One region of the Streptomyces sp. NPDC005761 genome, then DNA from elsewhere that is predicted to be linked to it. Evidence: riboswitches for the same ligand, from Rfam matches in the RefSeq annotation. Region 1 holds a riboswitch; each other region holds the start of a gene.
What was found. Region 1 has a riboswitch for S-adenosylmethionine ahead of ABZ434_RS17025 (aminotransferase class V-fold PLP-dependent enzyme). Riboswitches for the same ligand answer to the same signal wherever they lie in the genome.
Positions count from the first base shown of each region.

Region 2: it holds a riboswitch for S-adenosylmethionine, as region 1 does, so the genes downstream of both, thrC (threonine synthase) here and ABZ434_RS17025 (aminotransferase class V-fold PLP-dependent enzyme) in region 1, are expected to answer to the same signal.
Region 3: it holds a riboswitch for S-adenosylmethionine, as region 1 does, so the genes downstream of both, ABZ434_RS19620 (hypothetical protein) here and ABZ434_RS17025 (aminotransferase class V-fold PLP-dependent enzyme) in region 1, are expected to answer to the same signal.

Region 1 covers NZ_JBEXXX010000015.1:161,444-165,491, reverse strand. The annotation lists gene ABZ434_RS17025 (aminotransferase class V-fold PLP-dependent enzyme) at 79-1,458, opposite strand; SAM riboswitch class IV at 1,632-1,749, opposite strand; gene trpD (anthranilate phosphoribosyltransferase) at 1,842-2,906, opposite strand; gene ABZ434_RS17015 (ubiquinol-cytochrome c reductase cytochrome b subunit) at 3,030-4,048, opposite strand, start outside.
Region 2 covers NZ_JBEXXX010000028.1:92,729-96,776, reverse strand. The annotation lists gene ABZ434_RS24140 (MoaD/ThiS family protein) at 231-509, opposite strand; gene thrC (threonine synthase) at 549-1,853, opposite strand; SAM riboswitch class I at 1,871-1,997, opposite strand; gene ABZ434_RS24130 (glucosyl-3-phosphoglycerate synthase) at 2,151-3,098, shown strand; gene ABZ434_RS24125 (trehalose-6-phosphate synthase) at 3,206-4,048, shown strand, end outside.
Region 3 covers NZ_JBEXXX010000020.1:35,735-39,782, reverse strand. The annotation lists gene ABZ434_RS19625 (phosphocholine-specific phospholipase C) at 1-1,422, shown strand, start outside; SAM riboswitch class IV at 1,534-1,643, shown strand; gene ABZ434_RS19620 (hypothetical protein) at 1,691-2,131, shown strand; gene ABZ434_RS19615 (cytochrome P450) at 2,333-3,631, shown strand; gene ABZ434_RS19610 (cytochrome P450) at 3,628-4,048, shown strand, end outside.

The DNA of each region.
Region 1 (4,048 bases):
GCCGAGAGGGCCCGGAGTTAGCATTTTGCGGCGGGGCCGGCCCGCCGCCCCCCCCCCCCCCGAACGTGCTGAGAGACCTCAGACCTGGGCGGCCGTACCCCGGTCCGGGACGCAACGGCCGTCCTCGGTCCGGTACTTCCACTGGGCGCCCTCGCTCACGAGCTCCTTGACCGCCCGCAGGAAGCGCTCGACGTGCTCGTCCGGCGTACCGGCGCCGAAGCTGACCCGGATCGCGTTGAGGGACTTCTGGCCCGGCTCCGCCTCCGGCGCGCCGCACTCGCCGACGTCCTGCGGGTCGCTGCCGAGCAGGGTGCGCACGAGGGGGTGGGCGCAGAACAGTCCGTCGCGCACCCCGATGCCGTACTCGGCGGAGAGTGCCGCGGCGAAGTGGGAGCTGTTCCAGCCCTCCACCACGAAGGAGATGACGCCGACCCGCGGGGCGTCGTCGCCGAACAGCGAAAGCACCTTGACCTCGGGGACCTCGGCGAGTCCGGCGCGGACCGCGGTGACGAGCCGCTGCTCCCGGGCGACCAGGCTGTCGAATCCGGCCTCGGTGAGCGCCTTGCAGGCGGAGGCGATGGAGTAGACGCCGATGACGTTGGGCGAACCGGCCTCGTGGCGGGCGGCGGTGGTGTGCCACTCGACGTCCACCCCGCCGTCGGCGCGCCGGGCGACCTGGCGGGACGCGCCGCCGCCGGCCAGGTACGGCTCGGCTGCGGTCAGCCAGTCGGAGCGGCCGGCGAGGACACCCGAGCCGAACGGCGCGTACAGCTTGTGCCCGGAGAAGGCGACCCAGTCGACGTCCAGCACGGCGATGTCGACGGGGTGGTGCGGGGCGAGCTGGGCGGCGTCGAGCACGATCCGGGCGCCGTGGGCGTGCGCGGCGGCGGCGAGCTCCTTGACCGGCCACAGCTCACCGGTGACGTTGGAGGCGCCGGTGACGCAGACCAGCGCGGGGCCGTAGGGGTCGCGGCCGGCGAGCGCGCGCTCCAGGGTCTCTACGGCCTGGGCCGGGGTGCGCGGGGCGTTCAGGTACGTCACCCGGGCGTCGCGCCAGGGCAGCAGCGAGGCGTGGTGCTCGGTCTCGAAGACGAACACCTGGCAGTCGGCCGGGAGGGCGGCTGCGAGCAGGTTGAGCGAGTCGGTGGTGGACCGGGTGAAGGTCACCTGGTCCTCGGTGCGGCAGCCGAGGAACTCCCGGACGGTCTCGCGGCTGCTCTCGAAGAGGTCCGTGGAGAGCTGCGAGAGGTAGCCGGCGCCGCGGTGGACGCTGCCGTAGTACGGCGCGTACGCGGCCACGTCGTCCCACACCCGCTGCAGCGCCGGGGCGCTGGCGGCGTAGTCCAGCGCGGCGTAGGTGACCTCTCCGCCCGTGACGAGCGGAACCGTCACATCCTTACCCAGAACCGGCAGCGGGGCACAAATCGACTGGTCGGTGGCAGCAGTGAGGACAGACATGACGAACTCCCGTAACAGGCAGGCGAATTCCGCGTGCCTGCGGATACGCGGCAGCACGGAGGAAGAAAGAGGGGTGTGCGGAGAAGGGCCGAAAAGCCCTATCGCATTCGCTTGCTCACAAGAGGCTCCCTGAGGACCAGGACCCCACGGGTGGACATCTCACGATGTCGAGGGGTCCGCGCTTGCCGCAGACCTCGCTGCCTGCGGCCTGGTCTTCACCCGGGGCACCCCGCCACGGACGGAGGGTTGCCGGACAGCGGGCCGGGGCCGTAGTCGCTGTCACTCATGACCTGCCAAGCATCCTGCCATACGCGGAGGAACGCGCAAGGCGCAGTCCATGATCTGGACTGCGCCCCGCCTCACATCCTGTGCCCGGAAGCCTCTCAGGCGTTGCTGGCCACGACCCATCGCTCCAGCGCCCGGCCCGCCGCACCCGAATCGATGGACTCGGCGGCCTTGGCGATCCCGGCGGTGAGCTGCTCGGCGAGCGTGCCCTCCCCCGGGTCCAGCGCGACGAGGGCCGCCGCCGAGTTGAGCAGCACCGCGTCCCGTACGGGGCCCGTCTCCCCGGCGAGCAGCCGCCGGGCCACGTCCGCGTTGTACGAGGCGTCGGCGCCCCGCAGGGCGTCCACCGGCACCAGTTCCAGGCCGACGTCGCGCGGGTCGAAGGCCTCCTCGCGCACGGCGCCGTTCCTGGCGATCCAGACGCGGGAGGTCGCGGTGGTGGTCAGCTCGTCCAGGCCGTCGTCGCCCCGGAAGACCAGGGCGGAGTTGCCCCGTTCGGCGAGGACGCCCGCGACGATCGGCGCCATCCGCAGGTCGGCGACACCGATCGCCTGCGAGCGCACCTTGGCCGGGTTGGTGAGCGGGCCGAGGATGTTGAAGGTGGTCGGCGCGCCGAGCTCCGCCCGGGCCTTCGCCGCGTGCCTCAGGGCGGGGTGGAACTTCACGGCGAAGCAGAACGTGATGCCCGCTTCCTCGGCCACCTCGACGACGCGCTGCGGGGGCAGTTCCAGATTGACGCCGAGCTTGCCCAGCACGTCGGAGGAACCGCTGGCAGACGACGAGGCGCGGTTGCCGTGCTTGACGACCTTGGCGCCCGTCCCGGCCACGACGATCGCCGACATGGTGGAGATGTTGACCGTCTTGGCCATGTCGCCGCCGGTGCCCACGATGTCGACCGTGCGGCCGGGTACGTGGATGGTCGTGGCGTGCTCGTACATCGCGCGGACCAGACCGGAGACCTCCGTGACCGTCTCGCCCTTGGCTCGCAGCGCCACGGCGAAGCCGGCGATCTGCACGTCGGTCGCCTCACCGCTCATGATGCGGTCCATCGCCCAGGCGGTGTCGTCCTCCGTCAGGTCCTGGCCGCGCAGCAGGGGGGTCAGCACGCCGGGCCAGGTACGAGCCGCCACGCTGTCGCCGCCTGCCGGGGTCACAACGTTCATGGTCCGCTCCTGGGGTCCACAGCCGATAAAGGGGATGGGGCCACCCTATCGAGCCCCGGGGACAGCGAAGAGCCCCGTCCATCGGATGGACGGGGCTCCTGCTGTGGCGATCAGTTCAGGTGATCAGTGGTGGCCGTGGCCGCTGGTGATCTCCTTGTACTCCTCGGCGGTGGGCTTGGCGATCTGGCTGTTCTCGCCGTAGAAGCCCTTGCTGAGCTTGGCCCGCAGCTTCTGCACCACGGACACCTTGCGCTCGACACCGTTCTCGTCGACCGTCGGGCCGATCTCGGCCGGCTTGTACTGCTCGTGCGCGGTGAGCGTGTGCAGCTGGGCCGGTGCGAGCGGCTCGTGGACCTCGACGAACTCACCGTGCGGCAGGCGCTTGATGAGACCGGACTCGCGCCCGTGCAGCACCTTGTCCTTGTCCCGGCGCTGAAGGCCGAGGCAGATCCGCTTCGTCACGACGAACGCGATGACCGGAGCGACGAAGAACGCGATCCGCACGAACCAGGTGATGGAGTTGATCGACAGGTGGAAGTGCGTGGCCCAGAGGTCGTTTCCACCACCCATGAGCAGCACCATGTACCAGGTGATCCACGCGACGCCGAACGCCGTGCGGGTCGGCGCGTTGCGCGGACGGTCCAGGATGTGGTGCTCGCGCTTGTCCCCGGTGACCCAGGACTCGATGAACGGGTAGACCGCGATCGCGGCCAGGACCAGCGGGAAGATCACCAGCGGGATGAACACGCCCAGGACCAGGGTGTGGCCCCAGAGGTTCACCTCCCAGCCCGGCATGACACGGATCAGGCCCTCGGAGAAGCCCATGTACCAGTCGGGCTGGGCGCCGGTGGACACCTGGTCCGGGCGGTAGGGCCCGATGGCCCAGATGGGGTTGATCGAGGCGATGCCCGCGATGACCGCGATGACACCGAAGACGAGGAAGAAGAAGCCTCCCGCCTTCGCCATGTAGACCGGCAGCAGCGGCATGCCGACGACGTTCTTGTTCGTCCGGCCGGGACCCGCGAACTGCGTGTGCTTGTGGTAGAAGACCAGGATCAGGTGGGCCACCAGCAGCCCGAGCATGATGCCCGGCAGCAGCAGGATGTGCACCGAGTAGAACCTGGCGACGAAGTCGCCGCCCG
Region 2 (4,048 bases), on a different contig from region 1:
TCGGGCCAGGCAAAGGCGACTTATGACGCAAGGAGCTCGCACACTTTGGCTGCATCTTGTCGTGGCCCGGCGCATTCTCATATGCGGGGGGCACGGGCAGCGGAGGGGGCTTCCCTCACCCTACCCCGCTCAACCATGCAGAATTGCCCCCTCCGCTTCTCTTGCGGAGGGGGCAATCGTGGTCACGCTGTGAAGTCGGCCCGGCGGCCTCCGGGGCCCGGGCCGCGGGCTCAGCAGCCGCCGGCGACGGCCGGGATGATCGAGATGCCGGCGCCGTCCGGCGTGGCCGCGTCCAGGCCGCCCTCGAAGCGCACGTCGTCGTCGTTGACGTACACGTTCACGAAGCGGCGCAGCTTGCCCTGGTCGTCCAGGACGCGGGCGGCGATGCCCGGGTGGTCCTTCTCCAGGGACTCGATGACCTGGGAGAGGGTCGCGCCCTCGGCCGGGACCTCGGCCTGGCCGCCCGTGTAGGTGCGGAGGATGGTGGGGATACGGACCTTGACGCTCATGGTGTGCCCTTCCTGAAGTCTCGGGTGGTCAAAAGCTTCTCAGCCGGTGGCGAGGCCCGAGGCGAGGCCGGCGGCACGGAAGGCGTCCAGGCTCGGACGGATCGTGGCGCTCGCCTGCGAGGTGGCGGCCACGGCGTCCAGCGTCTTGAGGCCGTCACCCGTGTTCAGGACGACGGTGGTGAGCGTCGGGTCGAGCACACCGGCGTCGATCAGCTTCTTCGTCACGCCGACCGTCACCCCGCCCGCGGTCTCCGCGAAGATGCCCTCGGTGCGGGCCAGCAGCTTGATCGCGTCGACGACCTGCTCGTCGTCGACGTCCTCGACGGCTCCACCGGTGCGGCGCGCGATGTCCAGGACGTACGGGCCGTCGGCCGGATTGCCGATCGCCAGGGACTTGGCGATCGTGTTCGGCTTCTGCGGCCGCACGACGTCGTGCCCGGCCTTGAAGGCGGCGGAGACCGGGGAGCAGCCCTCGGCCTGGGCGCCGAAGATCTTGTAGGGCTTGTCCTCGACCAGGCCGAGCTTGATCAGCTCCTGGAGGCCCTTGTCGATCTTCGTGAGCTGTGAGCCGGACGCGATCGGAATGACGATCTGGTCGGGCAGCCGCCAGCCGAGCTGCTCGCAGATCTCGTAGGCGAGGGTCTTGGAGCCTTCGCCGTAGTACGGACGCAGGTTGACGTTGACGAATCCCCAGCCCTCGCCGAGCGGGTCGCCGATGAGCTCGGAGCAGAAGCGGTTGACGTCGTCGTAGTTGCCCTCGATGCCGACCAGCTCGCCGCCGTACACCGCGGCCATGACGACCTTGCCCTGCTCCAGGTCGTGCGGGATGAACACGCACGAACGCAGGCCGGCCCGGGCGGCGGCGGCACCCACGGCACCGGCGAGGTTGCCGGTGGAGGAGCAGGAGAGGGTGGTGAAGCCGAAGGCGCGGGCGGCCTCGACGGCGATCGCGACGACGCGGTCCTTGAAGGAGTGCGTCGGGTTGCCGGAGTCGTCCTTGACGTACAGACCGCCGGTGACGCCCAGCTCGCGGGCGAGGTTGTCGGCCTTGACCAGCTTGGTGAAGCCGGGGTTGATGTTGGGCTTGTCCGCGACATCGGAGGGGACCGGCAGCAGCGGCGCGTAGCGCCAGATGTTGTCGGGTCCGGCCTCGATGCGCTTCTTCAGCTCTTCGGGGGAGCCGCTCGGCAGGTCGTACGCCACTTCGAGCGGCCCGAAACAGGACGCGCAGGCGAAAATGGGGCCGAGTGCGAATCGCTCTCCGCATTCGCGGCAGGAAAGCGCCGCGGCGGGACCGAGATCCACGGAAGCTTCGGTGTGTGCTGCAACAGTCTCAACAGCCATGATGGCGAGGCCCTTTCTCCTCATCTTCCTCGCGACGCATTTCGTCACGAGACGGAATTGGCACCTTCCCCACCTGACCTCGCGGTCGGCGGGAGGGTTGCCGGGACTTCAACGGGCCGTTCCCTCTGTCCCTCTGGATGAGCGCTGTGGCACTGGACCATGGATCCAGGCGTTTATCGGCGGACGGACCCCGGCATGCGACGGCCATCTGCGTTGTTCAAGACTGTAACCGAAGCACCGGACTGTTGAGATAGTCGTCCGAACCGCGAGATGGATCACATACAGGGAGTATCGACCGTGCTGGAAGAGGTCGAACGCTGGCTGACCAGGCGTTCCTGGTCAGCCGCCGACCGTCCGCTGGACCGTCTGCTGGCGGCCAGGAACGACGCGCACGGCACGAGCGTGAGTGTGGTGCTGCCCGCGCTGAACGAGGCGGAGACGGTCGGGGACATCGTCACGACGATCCGGCGCGAGCTCATGGAGAAGGTCCGGCTGGTCGACGAGCTCGTGGTGATCGATTCCGGTTCGACGGACGCCACGACCGAGGTCGCCCGCCGGGCGGGCGCCCGGGTGGTCCACCGGGACACGATCCTGCCCCGCATCCCGGCCGTCCCCGGCAAGGGCGAGGTGCTCTGGCGGTCACTGCTGGTGACCGGCGGTGACATCGTCTGCTTCATCGACGCGGACCTGAAGGACTTCTCGGCGGACTTCGTCTCCGGCATCGTCGGCCCGCTGCTGACCGATCCCTCGGTGCAGTTCGTCAAGGCGATGTACGACCGCCCGTTCGGCGACACCACGGGCCAGGGCGGCCGGGTCACCGAAATGGTGGCACGCCCGCTGCTCAATCTGCACTGGCCGCAGCTGGCCGGTTTCGTCCAGCCGCTCGGCGGCGAGTACGCCGTGCGGCGCTCGCTGCTGGAGCGGCTGCCGTTCCCCGTCGGTTACGGAGTGGAGCTGGGCCTGCTCGTGGACGCCCTGCACACGGTCGGCCTGGACGCGCTCGCCCAGGTCGACGTCGGCGTCAGGAAGCACCGCCACCAGGACGGCCAGGCGCTCGGCCGGATGGCGGCCGCCATCTACCGGACCGCTCAACTCCGCCTCTCCCGCGGGCATCTGGTCCGCCCGTCGCTGACCCAGTTCGAGCGCGGCGAGCACGGATTCGTCCCGCACACCTACCCGGTGGACACCGAGGAGCGGCCGCCGATGCGCGAGATCGAGGAGTACGTCTCACGCCGCGCGGCGTGAGGCGGGGAAGGCGACCGGCGCCGTGGGGAGTGCGTTTCACGCCTGGTGACGGGACCTGGCAGGGCTTCGCACGTTTGGGCGGTTCGTGATCGGGCTAGATTCCGCCCATGGTCTCCGAGCACGCCCCCCAGCCCGCTGCCCAGGTACTCGTCGCGTCCAACCGCGGCCCGGTCTCGTACGCGCTGCGCGAGGACGGCTCCCTCGACGCCAAGCGCGGCGGGGGCGGACTCGTCTCCGGCCTGAGCGCGGTCGACGACAAGATGTGGGTCTGCGCCGCCCTGGGTGACGGTGACCGTGCGGCGGTCCAGCGAGGGGTCGGCGAGCCGGGTGTCCGGATGCTCGACATCGACGCGGAAGTGCACGCCGACGCGTACAACGGGATCGCCAACTCGGTGCTGTGGTTCGTCCACCACCTGCTCTACCAGACGCCCGTCGAACCGGTCTTCGACGCGGAGTTCCGCCGGCAGTGGGCCTCCTTCGAGACGTACAACCGGGCCTTCGCGGAGGCGCTCGCCGAGGAGGCGGGCGAGGGTGCGGCGGTCCTCGTGCAGGACTACCACCTGGCGCTGGTGCCCGGCATGCTCCGCGAGCTCCGCCCCGACCTGCGGATCGGCCACTTCTCGCACACCCCGTGGGCCCCCGTCGACTACTTCCGGCTGCTGCCCGACGACATCGCCGAACAGCTGCTGCGCGGCATCCTCGGCGCCGACCGGGCGGCCTTCCTGACCCGCCGCTGGGCGGACGCGTTCATCGGCTGCTGCACGGAGATCCTCGGCGGCACCGGCCGCACCCGGATCGGGGTGCACGGCCTCGGCGCCGACGCGGACTTCCTGCGCCGCCGCGCGCACGAGGCGGATGTGGACGAGCGGATGGCGGCGCTGCGGGAGCAGGTGGGCCCCGGCCGGAGGACGATCGTGCGGGTCGACCGTACGGAACTGTCCAAGAACATC
Region 3 (4,048 bases), on a different contig from region 1:
GGGGTGTCGTGGAAGGTGTACCAGGACATCGGGGACGGGCTCGACGCCGCCGGGTCATGGGGGTGGATCGCTGATGCGTACAGGGGTACGTACGGCGACAACTCGCTGCTCTACTTCAACAGTTACCGCAACGCCGAGCCCGGGGATCCGCTCTACGACAAGGCGCGCACCGGCACCGACCTCAAGAGCGGTGGCGGGCTCCTCGACGACCTGAAGGCCGATGTCCGGGCCGGGACGCTGCCGAAGGTCTCGTGGATCGTCTCTCCGGAGGCATACAGCGAACACCCCAACTGGCCCGCCAACTACGGTGCCTGGTACATCTCGCAGGTACTGGACGCGCTGACGGCCGATCCCGAGGTCTGGGGGCGGACCGCCCTCTTCATCACCTACGACGAGAACGACGGCTTCTTCGACCACGTCGTCCCGCCCTTCGTGCCGTCCGGGCCTGCGCAGGGGTTGTCCACCGTGGACACCTCGGCCGACTACTTCCCCGGTGACATCCGGTACACCGCCGGGCCGTACGGGCTCGGCCAGCGGGTTCCCATGCTGGTGGTCTCCCCCTGGAGCACCGGCGGGTTCGCGTGTTCCGAGGTCTTCGACCACACCTCCGTCATCCGGTTCATGGAACAGCGCTTCGGCGTGCACGAGCCCCATATCTCGCCCTGGCGGCGCGCCGTCTGCGGTGATCTCACCTCCGCCTTCGACTTCGGGCGTACGGACACCTCGGACACCCCGCTGCCGTCGACCGACGCCTACGAGCCGCCGGACCGCCTCCGGCACCCCGACTACGTCCCCGTGCCGCCCACCACAGGCAGCGTGCCCAAGCAGGAGAAGGGGGCCCGGCCCACCCGGCCGCTGCGCTACGCGCCCTTCGTCGACGGGGCCGCCGACACGTCCACCGGGAAGTACCGCCTCACCTTCAGTGGGGGCGCCGCCGCCGGCGCGCAGTTCCTGGTGACCTCGGCGAACCGCACCGACGGGCCCTGGACCTACACCACCGAGGCCGGAAAGTCCCTCTCGGACAGTTGGAACACCACCTACTCCAAGGGAGTGACCGACCTCACCGTGCATGGCCCCAACGGCTTCCTGCGCAGCTTCCGAGCCGGTGGGAAAGTGACGGGGCCCGAGGTGACGGCCCGTCACGACGCCTCCGCCGGCAGCCTTCAGCTGACCTTCGTCAACGGTGGATCCGCGACCGTGAGGCTGACCGTACGCAGTGCCGTCGGATACGGGGGAGGGGTGCAGACCCTCGCGGTCCGAGCGGGCGAGACCGTGAAGCACACGCTTGACCTGCGAGGAAGCAAGTACTGGTACGACCTCACTGTCGTCTCCGACACGGACGCCACCTTCCTGCGGCGCTTCGCCGGACACGTCGAGACAGGCCGCGCCGGTACGAGTGACCCGGGTCTCGTCACCGGCTAGGGGCCTCGGCCCGACGGGTCGTCCGGGAGGGCGCGGTGCCCGTGGCCGGGCGCCGCGCCCTCCTGATCACCCGTCGGGTCGCGTGGTCCGCTTGGGCTAGAGTCCTGTACGGGTCATGAGTTCCAGTGTGCAGCCCCGGCTTGCTGGACGGCACCCCGCTCCGCTGCGGGTGCTCCGGGTGACGACCCGCCCCGTGCGCAGGGTACGGGGAACAGCGGACCGCGGTGCAGGCGCTCGGGGTCCTCGTCCCGGAAGGCCAACCCCCCTCATGCTGCGTCATCTCACCCAGAACGACTCCGTGCGGAGCGGCGAGTGCTCCCGCTACGCCGCGGGCCACCGCGTGCACTGGATCCACGCCAAGAAGTGCAGGCAGGAGCCGGGGCAGGCCGTCGAGGTCCTGCTCACCTCCGGTGATGTCCGTGAGGACGGATGGCTCGAACTGCGGGCCGCTTTCGACTATGCGGGTGACCTCCCCGCGGTCTGGACGCACACCCCCGGCGCGCTGCGGGAGGCCCTCGCCGGTCACCGTGGGCGTGTGTACTGGCTGGCGCGCTGGCATGCGCTGAAGCTGGAGTACGGCGATGGTGCGGGTGACGGAACGGGGCGGGCTGCCGGGCTGGTCAACGTGGCGATCGAGGGCGGTCAGCTCTGTGAGTCCGAGGGGCAGAGCGAGGCCGGTTGCGCCGGAGGCCGCACCTCGTCGGCGTAGTGGGGGACTGCGCCGTCCTGTGCGGCCGTGCGGTACATCGCGATGCTCATCAAATGTGTTGAGTTGTCGACCTGTTGTTCCGTTCAGGGTGTGGGATTGATCGCTGTTGACCGTTCCGGCGACACACAAAATCCTTATAGTGAACATGCGTTGATCGCATGATCTTGACGCGTGCAGCCTTCGCCACAGGAGTCAGGACTCATGACGACGCGCCCTTCTTCCACAGAGCCCGCGCTGGCCTCTCCTCCTCCACCCCCCGGCTGCCCGGCACACACCGGGGCGGTGCCGCTCGGCGGGCCCGGGTTCCAGACCGAGCCGCAGGCCGTCTACCGCGCCATGCGGCGTGACCACGGGCCCGTCGTGCCCGTGGAGCTGCCGGGTGGGTTCCCCTCCTGGCTCGTCATCGGGTACCGCGAGCTCCATCAGGTCACCAGCGACGCGGAGCTGTTCCCCCGCGACGTGGGCCTGTGGAACCAGTGGCCCCACATCCCCGACGACTGGCCCCTGCTGCCGATGGTGGGGCGCCCCCTGCCCTCCATCTACTTCAGCGCGGGGGAGGAGCACCGACGGCACGCCCGTATGGTGGGGCCGGCCCTCGAAGGCGCCGATCCCTTCGAGATCCGCAGCCACTGCGAGCAGTTGGCCGACCGGCTGATCGACGACGTGTGCAGCCGCGGCACGGCCGACCTGGTCGCGGACTTCTGCGAGCCCCTCCCCGTCCTCGTCCTCGCCCGCCTGGTCGGTTTCCCCGACGCCGAAGGCGCGGACATCGCACAGGTGTTGAAGGACCTGGCCGACGGCGGGCCGGACGCGCAGAGCGCCCATCTGCGGTTCGGGGAACACATGGCCCGGCTGGTGGCCGCGAAGAGGGCGGCACCCGGGGACGACGTGACCTCCCGCATGCTGGCCTTCCCCGAGGCGTTCACCGACGAGGAGTACATGCTCGACCTGATGGCCGTCACGGCCGCCGGGCACCTCACCACCGCGGACTGGGTCAGCAACTCCCTGCGGCTGATGCTCACCGAGGACACGTTCGCCGACTCCATGGCCCGTGGCCGGCGCAGCATCGGCGAGGCCATGAACGAGGTGCTCTGGGAGGACACGCCCACCCAGATCCTCGCCGGACGGTGGGCCGCACGCGACACGCAGCTCGGCGGACAGCGGATCAAGGCCGGGGACATGCTGCTGCTCGGGCTCGGCGCCGCCAACACCGACCCGCTCATCCGTCAGGACCTGGCCGGCTCCGGAGCGCCCGCACAGGGCGGCAACGGTGCCCATCTCGCGTTCAGTCACGGCGAGTACCGGTGTCCGTTCCCCGCACAGGAGATCGCCGAGATCATCGCCCGTACGGGCATCGAGGTCCTGCTCGACCGGCTCCCCGATCTCCAGCTCGCCGTCGCCGTCGACGACCTCGTACGACGGCCCTCCGCGTTCCTGCGTGGCACCACTTCGCTCCCCGTTCGGTTCACCCCCGTTCGTACGACAGGAGACCTCTCGTGAACTGTCCTCACGCCGCCGCCTCGAACGGTGCGACCGTCGTCATCGACCCGATGGTCCAGGACCTGGACGGAGAGACCGCGCGGCTGCGCGACGCCGGACCGCTGGCCCGGATCGAGCTCCTCGGCGTACCGGCATGGGCCCTCACCCGGCACGCCGACGCACGGCAGCTCCTGCTCGATCCGCGACTGGTGAAGGACCTCGACGCCTGGGGGCTGTGGCAGAGCGGTGAGGTGACGCACGCGTGGCCGCTCATCGGGATGATCGACGCCGGCCGGTCCATGTTCACCGTCGACGGCGAAGAGCACCGCCGGCTGCGGACCAAGACCTCCCAGGCGCTCACGCCCCGCCGGCTGGAGGCGATACGCCCCGAGATCGAGAAGTTCACCGAGGAACTGCTGGACGCGCTCGCGGAGGGTG